Regions from separate parts of the Xenorhabdus sp. XBWT genome, predicted to be linked through region 2. Evidence: predicted binding sites of a transcription regulator. Region 2 holds the regulator's gene; each other region holds the start of a gene.

Region 1 (4,222 bases), 1.6 Mb from region 2:
TGAATAACTCTGTATTTAGCTTCTAGAGCGCTTTTATCATCTGTAAAGGCGTGTTATCCCCAATATAGATTGGAGTATTTCTGATTAGATAGTCAGACACATCTGCACAATGCTTTCTCAGATTCTTCTCTTCTCCCTGATAGGAATGATGGCTCCTAAGCTAAGAAGCAGAATAGAGAAGCAAAAGAAGAATAACGAACAATAACTAAGGAGGGCTATATCATTATCTGAAAAGTGACGATTATCATTTGTGTGCTTTCTTGGCTCATTAATATATTTTATTATTTTCATGATAATTGAAAATTAAAACACACAAAAACAATATTTATTTAAAAATAAAATAATATTGAAAAATAATAGCACTTCGAAGGGAACTTAATGCTGTTTTTATAATATAATAAATTCCTCCGAACGTAGCTTTGCAAGTGATTTACTTCAGGAATTTTTACGCCAGACTTGTTAACTAACTTACCTTTTCGTTATATTATGACATTATCAGTGGATTAAATTATTTGCTATTTCATTCATTATCTGTAAAAAAATCAAGGTAATTAATAAAAACTTTATATAACCAATGGATTTCAAGATGCAGCGTGACGGCAAGGGAATGAACCCCCAAGAGCATAGCTAACTATGTGACTGGGGTGAGTGAGTGCAGCCAACAAAGCTGCAACTTGAAAGACGACAGGTGACGGCAGGTATAGTTACATAAAATAAAAACCCCGTATAAACGGGGTGTTAGATTCAATTATTTACCGAATTTCCGAAATCAAATTTAAAATGGAATATCATCATCGAAATCCATTGGTGGCTCATTACTCTGTGGTGCAGAAGACTGAGACTGAGCCGGACGAGATGGCGCACCGCCACCACTGAATTGCTGAGATGCCTGTGGCTGTTGTGGCTGTTGTGGCTGCCCCCAACCGCTTTGTGCCGGAGCAGCTTCTTGCCCTGCACCACCACGGCCGCCCAGCATTTGCATTGTACCACCAACATTTACCACAATTTCAGTGGTGTAACGATCCTGACCGCTCTGATCCTGCCACTTACGGGTCTGCAAAGAACCTTCGATATAGACCTGAGAACCTTTGCGCAGATATTCACCTGCAACTTCTGCCAGTTTACCGAAGAGCACTACACGGTGCCATTCGGTTTTTTCCCTCATCTCACCGGTTTGCTTGTCACGCCAGCTCTCAGACGTTGCCAGAGTAATGTTGGCGACTGCACCTCCGTTCGGCATATAGCGAACTTCCGGGTCCTGCCCCAAATTACCCACTAAAATAACTTTGTTTACGCCTCTGCTGGCCATTGGGAATACTCCTGATGAAATGAATTTTGCTAAAAACGGACTTCTCTAATTATAAGCAAAGTAGTTTACCATGCGAGGGCTAAGTTTAAAGATATACCCGTTATATTATACTTTGCGAAGCGCATCGTACTTTACATTGTAATGGTTACAGCATGATTTCCCATCTAATACTGTATATCCATTCAGCAACGTTTGTGCAATAATAACGCGTTTACGTATTTTGCTCTATCAATAATCTGAGAAGTGGTATATGGATAACATCGAAGTTCGGGGCGCCCGCACCCATAATCTCAAGAATATCAATTTGGTAATTCCCCGTGACAAGCTAATCGTCATTACTGGGCTATCCGGCTCCGGTAAATCATCCCTGGCTTTCGATACTCTTTATGCCGAGGGTCAGCGGCGCTATGTGGAATCGCTCTCTGCATATGCCCGCCAGTTTTTATCACTGATGGAAAAACCGGATGTCGATCATATCGAAGGGCTGTCTCCGGCGATTTCCATTGAGCAAAAGTCTACTTCCCATAACCCGCGTTCTACGGTCGGGACAATTACTGAAATTCACGATTATCTTCGCCTGCTGTTTGCGCGCGTGGGTGAACCGCGCTGCCCCGAGCACGATATCACTCTGGCGGCGCAAACGATAAGCCAGATGGTGGATAATGTACTGGCATTGCCGGAAAGCCAACGCCTGATGTTGCTGGCCCCTGTCGTCAAGGAGCGCAAGGGTGAGCACACCAAACTGCTGGATAACCTCGCTGCACAAGGCTATATCCGCGCCCGTATTGATGGTGAAGTCTGTGACCTTTCTGATCCACCTAAACTTGAATTGCAGAAAAAACATACCATTGAAGTGGTTATAGATCGTTTCAAGGTACGAGCCGATCTCTCCCAACGGCTGGCAGAATCATTCGAAACCGCACTGGAGCTTTCCGGCGGTACGGCAGTCATTGCTAATATGGATGATGAACAGGCCGAAGAACTGATCTTCTCCGCCAATTTTGCCTGTTCAATCTGTGGCTATAGTATGAGCGAACTGGAACCACGCCTGTTTTCCTTCAACAATCCTGCCGGTGCCTGCCCGACTTGTGACGGTTTAGGCGTTCAGCAATTTTTCGATCCTGTACGTGTTGTTCAGAATGGTGATATATCCCTTGCTGGTGGCGCAATACGTGGCTGGGATCGCCGTAATTTTTACTACTTCCAGATGCTGAGATCACTGGCAGAACATTATAAATTCGATATCGAAGTGCCATTTAATCAGTTAAGTTCTGTGATTAGGAAAGTGGTTTTATATGGCTCAGGAAAAGAATCCGTCGAATTTAAATATACCAATGATCGCGGCGATGTGACCGTTCGTAACCACCCGTTCGAAGGTGTCCTGCACAATATGGAGCGCCGCTATAAAGAAACGGAATCTACTGCGGTACGGGAAGAGCTGGCAAAATATATCAGCAATCGTTCCTGCGTCTCTTGTGACGGAACCCGACTGCGCAAAGAAGCCCGCTATGTCTTTATTGAAAGCACCACGCTGCCCCAGATTTCTGATTTCAGCATCGGTCATGCGATGGAATTTTTCCAAAATATTAAACTGAGTGGGCAACGCGCCAAAATTGCTGAAAAAGTTTTGAAAGAGATCCGTGATCGCCTGAAATTTCTGGTTAATGTTGGATTGAATTACCTGACGCTCTCCCGTTCAGCAGAAACACTTTCAGGCGGTGAAGCCCAGCGTATTCGTTTAGCCAGCCAAATTGGTGCAGGTCTTGTCGGCGTAATGTATGTGCTGGATGAACCCTCCATCGGCCTGCATCAGCGGGATAATGAACGTTTGTTGGAAACGTTGCTGCATCTGCGCAATCTGGGTAATACCGTTATTGTGGTCGAACACGATGAAGATGCCATCCGTGCAGCTGATCATATTATCGATATCGGGCCTGGCGCGGGTGTGCATGGAGGTGAGATTGTTGCCGAAGGGACTCTTTCCAATATTATGGAAAGTGAAAAATCTCTCACCGGAAAATTCCTGAGTGGTGAACGCAAAATTGCCATTCCAGAGCAGCGTGTGCCTACCAATCCTGACAAGATACTAAAATTGATTGGAGCAAAAGGCAATAATCTGAAAAAGGTAACACTAAAACTGCCAGTCGGCTTGTTTACCTGTATCACCGGCGTTTCTGGTTCCGGTAAATCAACGCTGATCAACGATACACTCTTCCCTATAGCACAGCGCCAGCTAAACGGGGCAACAAACATTAATCCTGCCTCTTATATCGATGTTGAAGGGCTGGAGCATTTTGATAAGGTCATTGATATAGACCAAAGCCCTATTGGCAGAACCCCTCGTTCAAACCCCGCTACTTATACTGGTATATTTACGCCTGTGAGAGAATTATTTTCAGGTGTTCCTGAATCTCGTGCCCGTGGCTATACACCGGGACGTTTCAGTTTCAACGTAAAAGGCGGACGCTGTGAAGCCTGCCAGGGCGATGGTGTGATTAAGGTTGAAATGCACTTTCTGCCTGATGTTTATGTACCTTGCGATCAGTGTAAGAGCAAACGCTATAACCGTGAAACGCTGGAAATCAAATATAAAGGCAAGAATATTAATGAAGTTCTGAATATGACCATTGAAGAGGCACGGGAATTTTTCGATGCTGTCCCTGCTCTCTCCCGTAAACTGCAAACCTTGATAGATGTCGGTCTTTCCTATATTCGTCTGGGGCAATCGGCAACAACACTGTCAGGCGGGGAAGCACAACGGGTAAAACTGGCACGGGAACTCTCTAAGAGAGGTACAGGCCAGACACTGTATATCCTTGATGAACCGACGACCGGTTTGCATTTTGCGGATATTCAGCAGTTACTGTCTGTCCTGCATCAACTTCGGGATCAGGGAAACACAATTGTTGTGAT
Region 2 (4,222 bases):
TTAATTCCCGCTGCAATGTGTGGTGGAACCAATCCTTGGTGATAAATCACATACGAAAGCAATAAGTAGTCCATATGACTGCGATGGCATGGAACATAAACCAGTTCATGACCATCCTGCGCCAACTGACGAATTCGTTCAGCATTATGAACATTAATGCCCTGATATAAACGGTTCCATGTCCAACTCAAAACACGGTCGGTCAGACGAACTGTTTCATAGGAGAAGTTCGCGGCAATTTCTTCCAACATGTTGATGGCGTTTTGCTTCGCCTTTTCGGGAGAAATTTTCTTGCTGCGTGTTTCATCAGCAATGGCTTTTTCTATTGCCTTTGATGTGAGTAATTTGTTGAACAGTTCCTGTCTGGCAGGGAGACGAGGGCCAACAGCCGCAAGACGCTGACGGGAATAATGTATCCGGGCAACACGGGCGAGTTTATTAGCAATGATATCATCCGTACCATGCTCATCTGCCATCTTACGCAGAGAAACAGGCGTGGAGAAACGCACAAAACTATCTCGTCCCAGCCACAGGATCGCAAAAAACTTTTGCACACCATTTAGCAGACGTAATTGCGGTGCTGTATTAGCTTCTTGCCCTTCACGCCCCGGAGAGCGGCCGAACATCACGGAAACTGGCACCATCTGGATATTCAAATCAGGATTATTGTGATGCAAGTCCAGATAGGAATGAAAAATCTTCACAGATTCATGCTTTGGTGCATAACAACTGAACACACGTGGGCCGTTATCGATAAACACACAACTAGGAAGCTGAGCATCACCAATTTCCAAAGGATTCAACGGATCCGGCAGATCTTGTGCCAGACATTGTTGACGCAAGGTCAATAAGTCTGTTTTTGAGTGGTACGGGAGTACGTACAAAATAGGCCGTGTCGTATCAAGACGCAGCTCTGCAATGGGATCTGTAGGGATAAGTTTACTTTTTACTAATAATTTTAATGGTAAATTCAATAACTTATAATATATTTTACGCCAACCTGACATAACGACTTTAAGCCTCTTGTTAGCAATGCCTCGCAAGGATACCAGAAACAGATTTTGAGATCTGTGGAAATAAGACAATAATAGAGACTAAAAATTATATAACCATATAAATACCAAGTGATTGAGTATAATTCTTATGGCAAATCAATCAACAGGTTTGACCCGCATCATTAAAGCGGCAGGGTATTCGGCGAAAGGAATCAAAGCGGCATGGCAAAATGAAGCGGCATTTCGACAGGAGGCAATTGCTGCCATATTTGCAATTATCATTGCATTTTCTTTAGACCTCAGCATAGTCGAAAGAATCCTGCTTATCAGCGCTGTTATGCTCGTTGTGATTGTCGAAATTCTCAATAGTGCAATAGAAGCTGTAGTGGATCGTATCGGTAGTGAATACCATGAGTTATCAGGCCGTGCGAAAGATATGGGTTCAGCGGCTGTATTGCTTACCATACTTCTGGCCTTGTTTATCTGGGGAATAATCCTTTGGTCGCATTTTATGTGCTGATTCGACGTGTTTTTCATTAAAATACGTTATTTAGCTGCTTTTACGTGCTGACAGGTTCCCAATTCGAATTTACCTGTATATACTCACAGCCGGACTGTATAAACAAACAGGGGGCGAAATGAAAGCATTAACTGCCAGACAGCAACAAGTCTATAACTTAGTGCGTGACCATATTTCGCAAACGGGTATGCCACCGACACGTGCTGAAATTGCAGCGCGTCTTGGTTTTCGTTCACCTAACGCGGCGGAAGAGCATTTAAAAGCGCTGGCGCGTAAAGGGGTGATAGAGATTATTTCTGGTGCATCCAGAGGTATCCGTTTGCTTCTCGAAGAACCGGGTGGCGGAATGAGATTACCGTTGATTGGTCGTGTTGCTGCTGGCGAGCCACTGCTAGCTCAGGAACATATCGAAAGTCACTATAAGGTTGATCCTGAATTATTTAAACCAAGTGCTGATTTTCTATTGCGTGTCAGTGGAATGTCTATGAAAGACATCGGTATTATGGACGGAGATTTACTTGCTGTGCATAAAACACAGGATGTTCATAATGGACAAGTCATTGTGGCGCGTATTGAAGATGAAGTCACAGTGAAGCGTTTCAGACAAACAGGAAACAAAATTGAACTGATCGCTGAAAATCCAGAATTTTCACCGATTGTAGTTGATTTGAGCGAACAGAGTTTCACTATTGAAGGATTGGCAGTAGGCGTTATTCGTAACGGAGACTGGTTCTGATTGTAAAAACGGATAATTACACTTTGCCATTCCGGGGCGGTCATTTTTCCAGTACCCGTTACATTTGAATTCAGCGGGAACTTGAGAATACATGAAAATATCAGCTATGACCGCCTCACCGTCCAAGCAGGTTCTTATCTTTATTTCTTTTTCTTCTCTTCAACAGCATGATTGTGCTGACATGTATCGCGTTCCGTACAGGAATCTATTTCATGGCAGGAAGCACATAATCCGTGGACTTCTATCACACTATTTCTCAAATGGAACCCTGTACCTTGCGCTAACTGCTGAATTGCGGATTCAATATCTTTCGCATCCTTTTCAGTTACGGAGCCGCAATATTCACAGATAAACATAGCTGAAGTATGGCTGGGTTCTTCAAAGTGATGGCAAAGAACATAGCTGTTTGTAGACTCTATTTTGTGAATAAAACCTTGCTCCAGCAAAAATTCTAACCCACGGTAAACTGTTGGCGGCTTAGCCTGAGGTTCGACTTCGCGTAATAAATCCAGCAAATCATAAGCGCTTATCGCACTGGGTTGCTCCGTAATTAAACGAAGAATTTCAAGGCGTTGGGGTGTCAAGCGAACTCCTCTTGAAAGACAGATTGTTTCAGCTTGTGCCAGTAATTTTTGTTGATTGATAATTTCCATTACACCTCTCACACCTACACGATGCTAATAGCTTTGATATTAACACGTTTTAGGCTTAAGAGTGGAATTCACGCGATACCTCACTGTCTTTGGGTTATAAATATAAGTATCAAAAGATGTCGATTATCTTGCTACTGTGTGACTCGTTATTTACTGATACATACCAATTAAAGATAAAAATAATAACTTCCCTTGGATTCACATATTAAGCGCAACATCGTAATGAACGAAGTAAATGAGTGGGGATACCTTTAAATAATCTATCTTCTAGGGATAATTTATCTTTTTGCTGTTTCTGACTGTAATAATCGGATAGAATGTAGACTATTCGCAATTAAAGCAGTCAGAATAATACCACCACCTATAAGTGTATAATTATTTGGGCTGTCTCCAAAAACAAGCCATATCCAAATTGGGCCAAATACTGCTTCTAGAAGAAGGAAAAAACCCAGGTGAGAAGAAGGTATTAGTTTTGAAGATTTAGCAATTAAAGTTAGAGCTAAGAATACAATGACAGAACCTTCTATTAAGATTAGAAAAAAATTGAACAATGAAATATCAAGATTGATATCAAAGTAAGAATATAACAGTATAAAAGAAAATATTGCGCCAATGGAAGGTGTTAAAGATAAATCTTGCTTACTAATGCGTCCAGTAACGAAAGCAGCTGCCATAGATATTGCTGTTAATAAAGCGGTAATATCACCGAATGATACTGAAAGATTAGCGTTAGATCCATACATTACAACAATTACTCCAGCTATTGAAATAATGAACGCTACTATTGTCATACGGCTGACAATTTCTTTAATGACAAACCATGAAAGTATCGCAGCCCAAAGTGGAGCGGTACTGATTATAAACAGCATATTTGCGATAGACGTTGTCATTGCTGAAACCGGGAATAATATTGCCGATAAACCATAAAAAAAGGAGGCCAGAAAAAAATATTTACTGTATGTTTGATTTTTTTTAATTTTATTTTCTCTTCTGAATAAAGAAAAAAATATAATGATTATCATTGGGAGTGACATGGAAAAAGAGCGCCAGAATGCAATTTGTTCTGGGGTAAAATTTATGGCTCGTATGAATACGGTATCGAAACTTAGAATGGTTCCGCCTAAAAGAGCGAATAGATAGCCTACTTTGGTTGGATGATTTACATTATTCATAATAACTCTTTGATATAATTAATTAATTTAAAATTACAATTTACTGCTGTTGAATTTATTGCTCCGCTCTTATAGCAACTAAATCTGTAAATCATTGTTCCTATTTTTTTCATGGTTATAACGGATTTTTTATTGCAAGGTAATCT
Region 3 (4,222 bases), 1.7 Mb from region 2:
TTTTTGATGGTTACCAAAGTATTTGGCCATTGCCACATGACTTTATTGATCGCCAACCTATTTACCAACTTTATTATTTGCTGAACCGATGTAACCTTTTTGGCGGTGATAACTTTATCGTAGTGCAAAATATTATTGATAAGATCTTATCTGAATAGCCATCAAAAACACTCATCAACATGATATATGAACACAAAACGATTATTGTTAACTCTGAATCAATTCTCCTTAACAATAAGGGTTAACATGTGGTTTTTAAATCACATTCAATGTCATTTTTCAATATTTACGATTTACATACGCCAATTTCATCAATATATTTTAACAAATAAAATAACATTATATGTTAAAAACTGCATAGAACATTCTGGCACAGCTATTATTTTGTTTCATTGCCAACCCAATAGTGTAGATAACAGATAAGCAATCGCACCGATAATGATTGGTGATATATAAAGAGTAAAAATTTGGCTGAATAGAGAATGCCTCGGAAATTTGATTTTATTTTTCAATTGTTCCTTTGTAATTCCACTCTCTTTAACATTTTCAAGGATCATTTGATCTTCAATATGTTCTTTAATAAATTTAAACTGGCGGTACATTCTCAAACCAGAAGCATTCATTGCCAAACCAATAAATATTAAAAAATAGATAACAAGAAAACCGAAATTTGCTCCTGTAATGCTCACTGTCCAATCAGGAACTGGAGAGTATTTCCAAAAAAAATCCAGAAAAGGTGTATTGAATTTAATCATTTCTGTCATCATTTTGAGAAAATCATTCAATACCGCATTAATACCATCACCTTTTACGCCATGCTGCCATGTCAGATTGATCACTGAGACAAAAGTAGACAAAAAAGCCGGTACAAAAATAACCCAGCCCAGAATTCGTTTAGTAATAGCAACATAGCCAGCTTGTTGATACTTCATTAATTTTCCTCATTAGCATACATCATTTTATTTTCATTCAATCATAGCTCATAAGAGGCTTACTCTAACTCCATTTGTAGAGTAATGCTCTTATTTTTCCTAAAAAACGATTTCTTTCTTTGTTATCTGCCTACAGAGAGATTTAACTCACTGAAATTGCTACAATCAAATTTTATTAATCGCTATCATCATTGCGGAGAGATATGAGATGTCATTTTGTTTACCTCTAAAAGCCGTCATCTTTGATATGGACGGATTGCTCATTGATTCTGAGCCCTACTGGGAGCAAGGAGAAAAACATATATTCGGTGAATTAGGATTGGATTTAACTTTAGCAGAAAAACTGCCTGATACATTAGGATTACGGATAGATCAGGTTGTTGAACTATGGTATCAGGCTGCACCGTGGCAAGGTACTTCTAAAAATGAAGTTGCACAACGCATCATCAATTATGTAGTTCGATTAGTAAAAGAAAACCGCCCCTTATTACCAGGCGTCGAATATGCTTTAAACCTCTGCCGCGAGCGTGGATTAAAAATCGGTTTGGCCTCTGCATCACCCTATGAGATGCTTGAACAGATACTTGAATTATTTAACATACGGCACTACTTTGATGCTGTCATTTCTGCCGCAGACTTACCTTATAGCAAACCCCACCCAGAAGTTTACTTACAAGCCGCCAATCAACTTGACGTTAACCCGATTCAATGCGTTACGTTAGAAGATTCATTTAATGGCATGATAGCAGCCAAGGCTGCAAGAATGCGTTCAATTGTTGTTCCTGCCGCCCATCATTTTGATGATCCTCGCTGGTCACTGGCTGACATTAAATTGAATTCACTGGAAAAATTAACAATAGAGAATATTACCTGATGGTTACCGTGCTGCCATGCTGCATACATGTGCTCCATGCATCTGGCAGTGCAAAAATCAAACACCCTGTTATATCCCTGGCTGATATAGGTAAAAATAGATTAAATATTGGTGTTATATATCAATAAATATACCCAATGGATTTCAAGATGCAGCGCGACGGCAAGAGAGCAAATCCCCGGGAGCATAGCTAACTATGTGACCGGGGTGAGCAAGCGCAGCCAACAAAGCTGCAACTTGAAAGACGACGGGTATAAAAGATTATTCTTGTTTACCCTCTATCATCCTTATGCAAAAACCTCTATACTGCCAACTGTATGTATAAACAGCATAAATAATTAGCATAAATCGTTATGACAGCAGAAGGGCATCTTCTTTTTTCCGTCGCCAGCCTTGTATTGGCTCACCAGTTAGAAATCACACCAGAAATCGCACAGGGAGATTGGTTACATATGCTTCCCGGTGTACTTCTGGCTTCACTATTACCTGATATTGACCACCCAAGCTCCACTTTAGGCAGGTTATTCCGTTTTATATCCATTCCAATAGCAAAATTATGTGGCCATCGTGGATTCACACATAGTTTATTAGCGCTAATGGTGGGAATGACTCTCTTCCAGACGGAAATCCCCTCCAATTGGCCCATTCCAACCGACTTCATCCATGCGATGGTTGTCGGTTATATCAGCCATCTGATTGCCGATATGCTCACTCCTGCAGGTATTCCACTTTTATGGCCACTGAAAACACGTTTTTGTATCCCAATTCTTAGAGGAAAAGAACGCAAAAAAGCTGAACGATTTATTGCTGTTCTGGTCCTAGTGATTGCTATTATTCTTCCACAGTACATTGATTTTTCATTCACGCATTACTTTGATAAGTTCTCGTTCGATCAATTATCAATTGATAAGCTAAAAAATCTCTACAAGTAGCTGACTTATCGTACATACAACAACGTAATAACCCTATTTTCTCAAATAGGGCTATTACTAATTATATAAATAATATTTTTTAATTCTCACTTATCTGTTTACAATCAGAATTGACTAATTCACTATGCTACTATTATTTAACGCTTTAATTTTATTGCTTATTCTATAAATAGCAGTTTGCTGAATGTAAATTACCTTATCTGGCAGACAAAATCGTATATACACTTCGTCTTTCAAACTGCCTCTTTGTTGGCTGCGCTCGCTCACCCCGGTCACATAGTCACATAGTTAGCTATGCTCCCGGGGATTTGCTCTCTTGCCGTCGCGATGCAACTTGAAATCCATTGTGTATAGAAAGTGAAGTTGACATAGATTAGGGCATATAACCAATTAAACTAACTAGTGAAAAATAATTATATTAAATTCCATTTAATTATAAGCAAGTAAATTTTTATACTGATAAAATTCTATCTTATAGATTTTCATGGCCTGTATCTGATAGATTTTTGAGTGATAGCACAATCAATAAGTTAGCAGTTTGAAACTGCTATCATCACTTATCTCAATACAAACCATGAATAATAAATATATATCATACAGATATTGGTATACCTGATTGATTACAAGTTGTGATTCAGCAAAAAAAGCAACAATTTGAAAAATGAAGGTATAAACATTTTGGAGACTAGGGATGAATCTACCACTCATCATTAACATGCTCGTTTTTATAGCATTGCTCATCTTATTAGCAAAAACAAGTTCAGATAAATCGAGCTTGTCCAAAAAGGTTCTCGTGGCTCTAGTCGTAGGTATCATTTTTGGGCTGGCATTGAATATCATTTATGGTACAGATAATCTTACAGTAAAAGAATCAATTAAATGGTTCAATATCGTTGGTAATGGTTATGTACAGTTATTGCAAATGGTTATCATGCCATTGGTTTTTGCCTCTATTCTAAGTGCAGTCGCGCGTTTACATAAAGCGTCTTCTTTAGGAAAAATCAGCTTCCTGACAATTGGTACGTTATTGTTCACTACTGCAATTTCCGCTTTAATCGGTATCATAATTGCTAATTTATTTGGACTAAGTGCAGCAGGATTAATTCAAGGTACTCAAGAAACAGCTCGTTTATCAGCTATTGAAACCAACTATATTGGTAAAGTTGCAGATATGAGTGTACCCCAAATTATTCTCTCATTTATCCCGAAAAACCCCTTTGCTGATCTGACTGGAGCAAACCCGACTTCCATTATCAGTGTTGTGATTTTTGCAGCATTTTTAGGCATTGCTGCATTGAAAATGCTTAAAGATGACCATGAACGCGGTGAACGAGCTCTGATCGCCATTGATACTCTACAAGCATGGGCAATGAAACTAGTTAGACTAGTTATGCTCCTAACACCATACGGTGTCATGGCTCTGATGACTAAAGTTGTAGCAAGCTCGAATATTCACGATATTACGCAATTAGGTAATTTTGTCG
Region 4 (4,222 bases), 820 kb from region 2:
ATCAATAAATAGGATAGGTTCATTTTGACCCGCCCGGTCTTTAAGAGACTGGTAGTCATCAATAAATTGTTGCTGTTGATCCGCATCGAATTTATGAGGCACTCCCTTTGGCTTTTTGTAGCTGAAACCCTGGCGGTGAAGCCATTTCGTCATTCCGCCCACGCTGAAAGACACCTGCCAACGTGCTCGGACGTAAGCCACAATTTGGGCGGTGGTATGCATCAAATTTGTCGTCAAATAATCAATCAAGTCGGCGGTTTGTTCGGCAGAGAGATGGCTTTCAGAACCGCCATTTTCCGGGGTGAGCTTTTCCTGAGCGATAAAATCTTTTAGGTGACGGCTTACCGTACTTTCATGAATACGCAAGGCCTGTGCAATCATCTGAGCAGTCCAGCCCTCTGACGCCAAAAGCACCGCCTTGATGCGATCACAAACTCGACTGTCGCGCGTTGTATCATGCATCAATTCGAGGGCATGTTTTTGTTCTGGTGTCAGATGAATTTTCATGGTTGCAAGCATGATCGGGTTTGGATAAGAAATCAAGCATCTTCAAAGGAGATTGGTATATTCCCTTGTTATTCAAAACAAAATAGATAAATGGTTACAAACATTAACAATACAAGTATGCATTTTTGATATTGATTACATGTAAAACACCCTGGCACGATTAACAAACCTGAATCAGAAAACGATTAGCTATTCTAAAATAAGAAGAAATACACGACAAAGTTATTAACACTTTCATTAAATACGAATGCTAAATTTACAAGCAATAGGGGCCAATGCCCCTATTCATCAAATATCACTCATTACGAGCGGTAATCTGAATTCTGGTGAATTAATTCACTGTGCCAACTGATTAATTCATCACGTAATTGCTCTGGTAATACTGCGACATGACATCCTTCTATTGCACCTGCTAAAGCAAGCAGTAAACTGACATTTGTTTTTTTCCTGTGCTGCTGTAATTTTAGATAAGTTGCTTTTGCTCCTAACATCCGTAATTCTTCTACTTTAGAAATACCAACTTTCCATAATTGTCTCTCTAATACTATCCCTAAATTAGGAAGATCTTTTAGTCTGAGCGGCATTTTCTGTCTATCAATAATTTCTTCTCTAGTATAGAGATAAGCCAGATTCACATATTCAAACAATTGTTTTTGATCTTGCCAAAGTGATTCATTAACACGGTAATAACGCAAAGCAACAGGTATCCCTCTTTTTGAATAAATAAATTTTTCCATCCCTCTCGCTCTAAATAATACCTCAGCGTGACTATTCCCTCGTAAATAAAGTTCCCCATCGGAACTAATGGCAAATAAAACACCATTAATCAGCAGCCCGATGCCACCAAATTGAGATTTTCTCTTAATTTTTCCCAGTGAAGATACACCATGTTGCAATTGAGCAAAACGAGCTCCAGATAAAAGCATTTTTATCACTCCATGAATCACATTCCAATGTAATGTTTAATCATGCCTTCTATTAATAAAATAGATAACAAGAACAATTAATTAAAACCATACGCAAACTATTTCCAACTGCCAATCGTTAAGTAGGAAAAATCTTAATTTCTGTGAATTTTTGCGAAGCGCTTTGAAAAAAATAGGCTTGCTTTTAATCAAATAGCGTTATACTGTATAAATATACAGTTCATCATGGTGAGGAATATTATGAGCACTCAATCAGAGTGGGAATATTTCACTAAGCAGAAAACAGCAGTGGCTACCACAACAGTAAAAAAGCATAAAACAGATAAAGCAATGGTTGGAATGACTGTGAAAAAACTGTCTTTTGTTAAACCTTCTCACAGCTCTTCACTGACTGTGAAAGGTCTGGTCAGTGAGCTGATATACAATGAACACCAGTCTGCCATTAATCACATCCTTCTTCCTTTATTACACCGATCAGGAAATGAAGACAGGTGGTTACTTTGGGTAACACCCGATAAGAGATTAAGCCGTCAATGGTTAATAAGTTCCGGCCTTCCTCTAAATAAGGTCGTCCAGCTAAATCAAATCCATCCCATTGCGTCAATCGATGCCATGGAAAAAGCGTTGGCAAGTGGCAACTATAGTGTGGTATTGGGTTGGTTACCTGAATTGTCTGAATATGAAGTTAATAAATTACAATTGGCTGCGCAAAAAGGCACGGCTCTCGGCCTCATTATGCGTCCCCAAAATCAGGCACATCAATTTATATCACAGCCGTGTAAATTACAAATTCACACAAATTACTATCATTGACGAAAATTAGGATTTATCCCAATATTTTTTATAAAAAATAAGCTACCAATTGATAGTTATTCTTATTTATAGTGAAAATCAACATATTAATATGAATTTAACTGTAAATATTCGTCAAAAATATTCACGTTATGTCAGTCTATAATTAAAAATTCTGTGCAATGAATCACAGTGTACTTGTAACTTTTTAAGTTCGTTGTAGACTTTACAAAGTTTAGGGAATTGTACTTACCGCCCTTATATTTAAGGAAGTATCTCCTGAGATAAGTATAGTTACCTAACAAAACATTTTAACCAATGGCTAATAATAAGGCTTTCAAGGCCAATTGCCTATTTGGATGATAACGAGGCGTAAAATGAAGAAGACAGCTATCGCAGTAGCAGTGGCAGTGGCAGCTTTCGCAACTGCTGCTCAAGCAGCTCCAAAGGATAATACTTGGTATACCGGTGCTAAGCTGGGTTGGTCTCAATACCATGACGTAAACTTCTACGGTCATGGTTATGATACCCGCATTGGTAACGGCTCTACTCACAAAAGTCAGTTAGGTGCAGGTGCCTATGTCGGTTATCAGGCAAACCCATATCTGGGCTTTGAACTGGGTTATGACTGGTTAGGTCGCATGGCTTATAAAGGCAGCGTTAATAACGGTGCTTTCCGTGCTCAAGGCATTCAATTGACCACTAAACTAAGCTATCCAGTGATGGACAATCTGGATGTTTATACTCGCCTTGGTGGTATGGTATGGCGTGCGGATTCTTCTGCGACTTACAATGCAAATGCAGTCGAAGGAACTGGTGATAAAGGCCAGCGCAGACTGAAAGACCACGATACGGGTATTTCTCCTCTGGCTGCGATTGGTGTTGAATACGCACTGACTAAAAATCTGGCAACCCGTCTGGATTACCAATGGGTTAACAACATCGGTGATGCAACTTCTGTTGGTGCCCGCCCAGATAATGGTCTGCTGAGTGTCGGTGTTTCTTACCGTTTCGGTCAAGATGAAGCTGCCCCAGTCGTTGTACCAGTAGCTCCTGCTCCAGTGATCCCTGCGCCTATTGTTGAAAACAAGAACTTCACTCTGCGTTCTGACGTTCTGTTCAATTTCAACAAATCAACACTGAAGCAAGAAGGTAAACAAGAACTGGATAACCTCTACAATCAACTGGCTAATATCGACCCAACTCAAGGCAATGTTCTGGTAATTGGTTACACCGACCGTATCGGCAGCCAGAATTTTAACCTGCCACTGTCTCAAAAACGTGCTCAATCCGTTGTAGACTATTTGGTTGCTAAAGGCATCCCTGCTGGCAGTATCCAAGCAGAAGGTCGCGGCAAAGAAAGCCCTGTTACTGGTTCTAGCTGTGACAACATTAAAAGCCACGCTAAACTTATCGACTGCCTGGCTCCAGATCGCCGTGTAGTTATCAATATTCAGGGCACGAAAGAAGTTGTTACTCAGCCAAAAGTAGCACAGTAATACTGCTCTAATATCACTGAAAAACCCCATTTTAAAATGGGGTTTTATTTTTCTGCTTACTCTTTTTTTACATTACCATCATAGATGGTGCTTTATTTCCCTAATATTGCTTCCAGATCCTGTTTTAAACTCGACATCTGATGGTTATATTTTTCCCTATATTCAGCATCTTCCAGCAATTGCACTATTGTTTCTGATAACGTATTGCCGCGACGTCGAGAAAGCGCTGAAAGCCGTTGCCAGACATGGAAATCCAAATCGATAGATTTTTTACGGGAGTATTGATGCTCAGAATTAAAATGACGTTTACGCCGTGCCCGAATCGTTTGTTTCATTCGGTTGGATAAATCGGGATTCATATGCCGCGAAATCCAAGTCAAGACTTTAACCGGCTCTTGTTCTATTTTCATCAATTCGTTGACCGCATCCTGAGCTGCACTTTTTTCAATGTATTTAGTAATCAGCTCGCCTTCACGGTGTTTTTTCGCTAAATATGTC

The links. The regulator LexA, encoded in region 2, represses DNA repair genes until DNA is damaged. The targets are predictions, from matches to a motif close to TNCTGTATGTACATACAGNA.
Region 1: the regulator LexA is predicted to act here: its motif matches at 1,478-1,497, upstream of uvrA (excinuclease ABC subunit UvrA).
Region 3: the regulator LexA is predicted to act here: its motif matches at 2,118-2,137, upstream of AC5JQI_RS10950 (metal-dependent hydrolase).
Region 4: the regulator LexA is predicted to act here: its motif matches at 1,635-1,654, upstream of sulA (SOS-induced cell division inhibitor SulA).

The regions. Positions count from the first base shown of each region.
Region 1 covers NZ_CM180990.1:3,483,735-3,487,956, forward strand. Annotated here, with positions in the region: gene ssb1 (single-stranded DNA-binding protein SSB1) at 776-1,309, opposite strand; gene uvrA (excinuclease ABC subunit UvrA) at 1,560-4,222, shown strand, end outside.
Region 2 covers NZ_CM180990.1:785,613-789,834, forward strand. Annotated here, with positions in the region: gene plsB (glycerol-3-phosphate 1-O-acyltransferase PlsB) at 1-1,007, opposite strand, end outside; gene AC5JQI_RS03425 (diacylglycerol kinase) at 1,144-1,515, shown strand; gene lexA (transcriptional repressor LexA) at 1,634-2,251, shown strand; gene zur (zinc uptake transcriptional repressor Zur) at 2,392-2,904, opposite strand; gene AC5JQI_RS03440 (DMT family transporter) at 3,183-4,076, opposite strand; gene AC5JQI_RS03445 (DUF6024 family protein) at 4,073-4,222, opposite strand, start outside.
Region 3 covers NZ_CM180990.1:2,487,522-2,491,743, forward strand. Annotated here, with positions in the region: gene AC5JQI_RS10935 (fructosamine kinase family protein) at 1-158, shown strand, start outside; gene AC5JQI_RS10940 (YniB family protein) at 390-932, opposite strand; gene hxpB (hexitol phosphatase HxpB) at 1,141-1,806, shown strand; gene AC5JQI_RS10950 (metal-dependent hydrolase) at 2,160-2,738, shown strand; gene AC5JQI_RS10955 (L-cystine transporter) at 3,430-4,222, shown strand, end outside.
Region 4 covers NZ_CM180990.1:1,602,613-1,606,834, reverse strand. Annotated here, with positions in the region: gene AC5JQI_RS07175 (IS630 family transposase) at 1-507, opposite strand, end outside; gene AC5JQI_RS07170 (TfoX/Sxy family DNA transformation protein) at 810-1,433, opposite strand; gene sulA (SOS-induced cell division inhibitor SulA) at 1,674-2,246, shown strand; gene ompA (porin OmpA) at 2,603-3,724, shown strand; gene matP (macrodomain Ter protein MatP) at 3,817-4,222, opposite strand, start outside.